Sinorhizobium fredii USDA 257: one gene and its partner. The protein of the gene in region 2 interacts with the protein of the main gene of each other region in a pairwise test. Links are inferred from orthologs where the notes say so. Each region holds a gene or a part of one and is shown on either strand. Other genes may lie near its edges.

Region 1 (3,253 bases), on a different replicon or contig from region 2:
ATCCTCCTCGGGGACGTTGCCAAGCAGCGCGTCACTCTCTGTGCGAGCGGCTTTGGCCAGCAGGGCGATGAAGCGCACCTGGGAAAGGTTCAAGACCGTCAACATTGTTCCGTCCACCTGTAATCAGGAGCGTGGCAGCAGGGTAGCGTGCAGCTGATCGCTCGATTGGTTAGACCGGGACGCGTTCGGCAAGCCGTACGTACTTCATCCCGTCTTAATCACGTCGCGCGCCTTGCGGCCACAGGCTCCTCAAGGGCACTGGCAGTTGATCGATCACCTTTGCAACCGCGCCGGGGTCGAGTTCCTTGAAGATCACATCGAAAACGCCCGTCGCGACGGTTTTGGCATCCATCCCGAACTGAGGAGGAAGCTCCCGGGCTATACGCTCGCAAAATTCGTCAATGGAGTGCTCGTCCGTCGGCTTTCCCGCCAGTCGCCAGCCTTCGAAATAGAGTCCACGAATGACCATCGGGAACTGCGCGCCGAGATGGACGGCATCCTCCGGGGCCAGCCTGTCGCGCATCGCGTGAAGCGTAGCCCTGAGCGCGCTGTAAGCGTGTCGCCGTCCTTCGAAATGCAGGCGTTCAGCCACTGCCTTCAGCCACATATTGCCTTCCTGGATCGTATGATCGAAGCTCGGATGTCCGCTTGCCATGAGTTCCTCCTTTGCCCCAGGATTGGCGTGCTGTCATCGGGCCGGTCCAGACAATGGCTCGGATCATATGCCCGCCGCCCTTTTCGGAGCGACAAGGGTCAGGATGCAACGAATGCCGCCGCGCCGCATTGATGTGCGTCAACGGCGATCGAGCATTCGCCCGCCGGCTTGCGATTCAGCCGTGCGACGGGAAGACGCGGTCTCACCATCCGTGGTCGTCCTGGCTGTCTGGCCACCCGTCCGAAGTAGCGGGGGAAAGTCCTGCGCAGTGATGGTTTCGTGCTCGAGCAGCAGCATTGCTCCGGCCTTGAGCTCCCCCATGCACCCCTGCAGTATCGCCTTGGCTCCTTGGTAGGCGTCGTCGATCATGAAACGCACCGCAAGATCGATTTCGCGCGCGGTCGCTTCGGAATAATCCTTCTGCCGTGGCGCAACGGGACCATCGCCAAGCCATTGCAGCCTTTGCTCTTCGAGCACAACCTGACCAACCTGCGGGCTCATGCCAAAGCGCACGACGCTTTGCCGCGCCACATCGGTGGCCTTGGCAAGGTCATCCGCCGCACCGGTCGAGACCTCACCATAAATAAGCTCTTCAGCCGCCCGGCCGGCGAGCAGGGCTGCCATGCGCTCCTTAAGTTCACTCGACGTGATGAGGAAGCGGTCATCGGTGGGGCGCTGCAATGTGTAGCCAAGCGCCCCAATCGAGCGGGGAATGATCGACACTTTCTGCACCGGATCGGTCTTCGAGAGCTTCGAGGCGACCAATGCGTGACCCATTTCGTGATAGGCGACCCGCTCGCGTTCGTCGGGCTTCAGCACGCGGCTCTTGCGTTCCGAACCGGCGACGATGCGCTCGACCGCGTTGTTGAAGTCCTCGATCGCCACCCGCTCGGCGCCGCGTCGCGTCGCGACGATCGCGGCTTCGTTCACCAGGTTGGCAAGATCGGCGCCGGTGAATCCCGGCGTCATGCCGGCGATCTCCTCCACAAGCACACCGTCCGCGATCGCGATAGTAGCCATATGGACCTTAAGGATTGCTGCCCTGCCGTTTCGATCCGGGCGATCAATGACCACCTGCCGGTCGAAGCGGCCTGCGCGCAGAAGGGCTGGATCAAGGATCTCCGGACGATTGGTGGCAGCCAGAAGCACGATGCCGACGCGCGGGTCGAAGCCGTCGAGCTCGGCCAGCAATTGATTGAGCGTCTGCTCCTTCTCGTCGCCGCCGCCATAGCCGGCGAAGGGGCTGCGGGTGCGACCGAGCGCATCGAGTTCGTCAATGAAGATGATGCAGGGAGCGGCCTGTCGCGCCTGGTCGAAAAGGTCCCGCACGCGGGCGGCGCCGACGCCAACGAAGAGCTCGACGAATTCCGAGCCGGAAATCGAGAAGAAAGGCACCCCGGCCTCGCCTGCAACCGCGCGCGCCATCAGCGTTTTGCCCGTGCCGGGTGGCCCGACGAGGAGGATCCCTTTGGGAATATGCGCGCCGAGGCGGCTGTATTTCGCCTGGTCCTTCAGGAAGGCGACCACCTCCTGCAACTCAGCCTTCGCCTCGTCGACGCCAGCCACATCGTCAAAGGTCACACCCGTCTGCCGCTCGAGATAGACCTTGGCCCTTGACTTTCCGATATTGACGAGGCCGCCACGCTCGGCGACGCCCTGAAAGAGCACGAACCAAAGTCCCAGGAAGACAAACAACGGGAAGATCCAGGAAAGCAGCGTCATCGCCCAATTGCTGTCGGTCCCGCCGGACACCTTTGCACCGGCCTTCTCGAAGACCTCGGCCAGCGAAGGATCGACACGATGCGCGACGAAGTACTTCTTCCCCTCCTCCGGCTGCTTGAACTCTCCCTCAATCAAGGACTCTGTCACGACGACCGACGCGATCCTGCCGTCCTGCGCCGCCTGCAAGGCATCGGAATAGCTGAGCTGCGCGACGTCGCGATAGCTCAGCCAGAATTCAAAGGTTCCGATCAACAAGAGTGCGACGAGCACATAGCCGAGATTGAAAACCCATTTCCTATTCATCGGCCGGCTTCCGGTTTCGTTCGATGCAAACGAGCCTTTCATGCCTTACCGCGCGCCGCCTTGACCCGCGTCAAACTATGGACACGGCGCAAACTGGATCTGGGTCGCAGAGCTCTTTGACGAGCGTCAAGGCCTTCCACCGAGAATTGGCCGAGACTTTGCCAAAATGGAGCAAGTGCCATGACCAAGCACATTCTTGTCGCAACCGATGGATCCGACAAAGCCCGAGAAGCCGTGGCGATGGCGGCGAACATAGCCAAAGCTCTCGGAGCAAGACTCACGATCCTTCACGTCATCCTGCATGGGCTGAGGGCCGAGGAGGCGAGCCGCCTCGCCGAGCCAGAGCATCTCGTCCGCTGTGTGTCGGCCGTGACTATGCCGCAATTGGAGCGAGTTCCCAGCTCGATGGGCGAGTTTTTCCGTGCCTCGCAAGGCGACATCGGAGAAATGGTTTCGGTCTTGGGTGACCGTATTGCCGAGGATGCTGCGGATATTGCCCGAAGGATCGGCGTCAGCAGCGTGGAGACGCGCGTCGAGCCCGGCGTCTACGCTGAAACAATCCTTAAGGTCGCT
Region 2 (3,315 bases):
CACCCAATCGCCGATCCTGATCTTTCGTGAATCGCCGAAGGACACCGCCGTGAGCGGCTTCTTCGGTTCGACCTTGAGCACCGCCAGATCGGTCTTGGTATCGGTGCCGACCAGCTTCGCCTTCAGCCTGGTTCCGTCGGAGAGGTTGATCTCGATATCGTCGGCATCCTGGATCACATGGTTGTTGGTGACAACGTAGCCGGACGGGTCGATGATAAAGCCGGACCCCAACGAGTTGACCGTGCGAGGGCGTCCGCCCTCGCCTTGCCCCTTGAAGAATTCGTCGAAGAACTCCTGATGCGGCGATCCCTCCGGCACCTGAGGCATCGGCGCATTGTCATCCTCGCCCTTGACGTTCTGCGAGATGGAGATGTTGACCACGGCGTCGAGCAGGCTTTCGGCAAGGTCGGCGACCGAGGGTGGGCCGGCGGCCGGCCGCGGCAGCGCCGTCTCGGCAAGAGCCGTATTGGAAAAGAGCAGTGCCGTCGCAGCCGCCAGCATCAGGCCGCGGAAGATTTCAGGTCGTTTCGACAAGTCGCTGTGCTCCTCATTCCATCACGCCGACCATAGCTTTCGGTGGTCCGCGATCACTGCGCAATCCGTTCCATCCGTTTCGGCGAATTATACCACTGCCGCAAGGCGTTGCGGCGGCTACTTTGCGCAGCAAACGATCGTCTTCTGAAGATACGGCGGATTTCCGGAGCGTCCAGACACGATTTCCTGATCTTTGACAGATCAGGTGGTGATTTCGTGGCCGTGTTCCTTCAGCGCCTGCACCGCCTTCTCGAGATCGGAGCCGGCAACGAAGATGTAATCGGTGCTGAAGGTCGAATTGGCGAAAACGCCCACACTGGCTGCCGAGAGCGGGCGAAGCACCGAAGACAGGACACCCGGCACGTCGAAGCTGAAATGCTGCTCTATGCGGAAACAGCGCCAGCCAAGCGAACTTTGAACGCTCGAAGGGACGCGGGCGGCGCGGCAAACAAGTGTCATTTCCTCGCGCGAACTCGAAACTGTCCAGAACCCCGGGCCGGGCAGCCACTCCGGAATAGCGGACCCGATGTTCAGGCGGGTAATCGCATATTCGGCATCGACCAACCGGATCAGCAGTCTATGTGTCATTTCGCATTACCCTCGAAGCAACCAAACAAGTCCGACGCCAACGGCCACAGATGTGAGTCCGGCGAGGCGCAGCTGATGCTCCGGGACATACGGCAAACGCTTCGCCAATTCCACAAGAACCAAAGGGGCCAGTGCGTACACCAGCCCCTCGATGATCAGGAAGAATGCAAAGCCGGTCAGAAGATCGGACATTGCCCGCTCAATCTGCGGTCGCAGGTGCCGCCGGCACGGTTGGCGACAGCGGCGGCGTTGCCCCGTCCGCGCTGTTGAAATAACGGAAGAATTCCGAATGGGGCGACAGCACCACGGTTGTATCGGGATTTCCGATCGCCTGGGCATAGGCCGCCATCGAGCGGTAGAACTCGAAGAAGCCGGGATCGCGTGTAAAGGCGTCGGCAAATATTCCCGTCCGCTCGGCTTCGCCCTCGCCTCGAAGAATTTCCGAATCACGCTGGGCTTCCGCGACGATCTCGACCACCTGGCGGTCGGCAATCGCGCGGCGTCGCTGGCCCGCTTCATTGCCGCGGGCGCGGATCAGTTCGGCTTCAGCCAGGCGCTCCGCCTTCATCCGCTCGAAGGTCTGTTGCGACACTTCCTGGGTCAGGTCGGTGCGGCGGATGCGAACGTCCTCGATATTGAGACCCAGCGATTCGGCGTCTGCCCGAAGATCGGTACGGACCTCGCGCATCATCGATGCGCGCTCGTCCGATAGCGCCGCCTCGAAGCCCCTCAGGCCGTAGACGCGGCGCAGCGACGCATCGAGACGCGTGCGAAGGCGCGCTTCGGCAGATTCCCGGTCGCCGGAAACCGTTTCGCGGAAACGGCGAGGGTCGGCGATCCTGTAGACCACGAAGGCATCCACCTCATAGAACTTGCCGCCGGAAACCTGCACACGGATATTGTCGAGGTCGAAGCGAAGTGCCTGGTCCTCGACATACTGCACGCGGTCGGCATCCATGAAGGCGAAGGGAAGCTTGAAATAAAGGCCCGGCTCGGTCTTCACGTCGCGGATTTCGCCGAAGCGAACGACGATCGCCTGCTGGCGCTCATTGACCACGAACACCGACGAGTAGACGACGACCAGTACCGCTGCGACAACGATGAGGATGATTGAACTGCGATTGTTTATCATTGGGTACCTCCCGACTGCGAGGGTCTACCGATTTCGTTGAGCGGCAGATAGGGCAGCACGCCCTGGCCGTTCTTCTCATCGAGAATGACCTTCTTCGACTTGCCGAGAACATCCTGCATGGTTTCGAGATAAAGCCGCCTGCGCGTGACTTCCGGCGCCTTGGAATAGGCGTCATAGACCGAAATGAACCGCTGCGCCTCACCCTGGGCTTCCTTGACGACGCGGTCCTTGTAGGCGGCCGCCTCTTCACGGATCTGCGCTCCCTGACCTCGCGCCTTGCCGAGTATCTGGTTGGCATACTGATTGGCTTCCTCGAGGAAACGATCCTCGTCCTGCTCGGCGCGCTGCACCTCGTCGAATGCGTCGGCCACTTCGCGTGGCGGCGCCGCGTCCTCGATCGCAACCGTGTTCACCGAGATGCCGGCACCATAGGTATCCATGGTCGCCTGGATCGTGTTCTTGACGTCGGCAGCGATCGCCTGACGGTTGTCGCGGAAGATGTCCTGCGCCGGGCGACGGCCGACGACCTCGCGCATGGCGCTTTCGGCCACCTGCTGCAACGTGTCGGCCGGGTTCTCGACGTTGAAGAGATAGGACTTCGGATCGGTGACCGAGAACAGCACGGAGAACTGCACATTGACGATATTCTGGTCGCCGCTCAGCATCAGGCCCGCACTCGACTGGGCGCCGACGCGGCTACCGATATTGAGCTGCTGCTCCGTCACCTTGACGATCTCGACGGTCTCAAGCGGCCAGAAGTGATAGTGCAGGCCAGGCATGGAGATTTCCTCCTTCGGCTTGCCGAACCGCATTTCGACGCCGCGTTCATCCGGTTGGACGGTGTAGATCGAATTGAGCAGCAGGAAGCCGACGATCAACAGGCCGACGATGACGAAGACGCCGCCGTTGAAGCCGCCCGGAACCACGTTCTTCAACTGATCCTGGCCGCGACGGATGATCTCTTCCAGATCCGGCGGCCCGCCTCGGCCGCCGCGCGGCTTATTCCCCTGACCCCATGGCCCTTGATTGCCGCCGCCGCCCCAAGGGCCGCCGCCGCCATT

What was found.
Region 1: the proteins of hflC (region 2) and ftsH interact in binary tests that used the Escherichia coli proteins (3 or more experiments, as listed by UniProt). The link is inferred for Sinorhizobium fredii USDA 257 from one-to-one orthologs.

What each region holds. Positions count from the first base shown.
Region 1 is NT_187163.1:22,795-26,047, forward strand. Bases 238-3,174 are described here. They hold ftsH (ATP-dependent zinc metalloprotease FtsH), read right to left. Parts: upstream 2,681-3,174; coding sequence 794-2,680; downstream 238-793. Other genes in these bases: USDA257_RS30495 (DUF2267 domain-containing protein), read right to left, coding at 238-655; USDA257_RS30505 (universal stress protein), read left to right, coding at 2,861-3,174. In the rest of the region: USDA257_RS30490 (DUF3775 domain-containing protein), read right to left, coding at 1-105; more of USDA257_RS30495, read right to left, coding at 215-237; more of USDA257_RS30505, read left to right, coding at 3,175-3,253. UniProt on the Escherichia coli protein: Acts as a processive, ATP-dependent zinc metallopeptidase for both cytoplasmic and membrane proteins. Plays a role in the quality control of integral membrane proteins.
Region 2 is NC_018000.1:4,611,283-4,614,597, forward strand. Bases 289-3,287 are described here. They hold hflC (protease modulator HflC), read right to left. Parts: upstream 2,255-3,287; coding sequence 1,322-2,254; downstream 289-1,321. Other genes in these bases: USDA257_RS21620 (Do family serine endopeptidase), read right to left, coding at 289-534; USDA257_RS21625 (ACT domain-containing protein), read right to left, coding at 736-1,122; USDA257_RS21630 (DUF2065 domain-containing protein), read right to left, coding at 1,129-1,314; hflK (FtsH protease activity modulator HflK), read right to left, coding at 2,251-3,287. Also shown: more of USDA257_RS21620, read right to left, coding at 1-288; more of hflK, read right to left, coding at 3,288-3,315.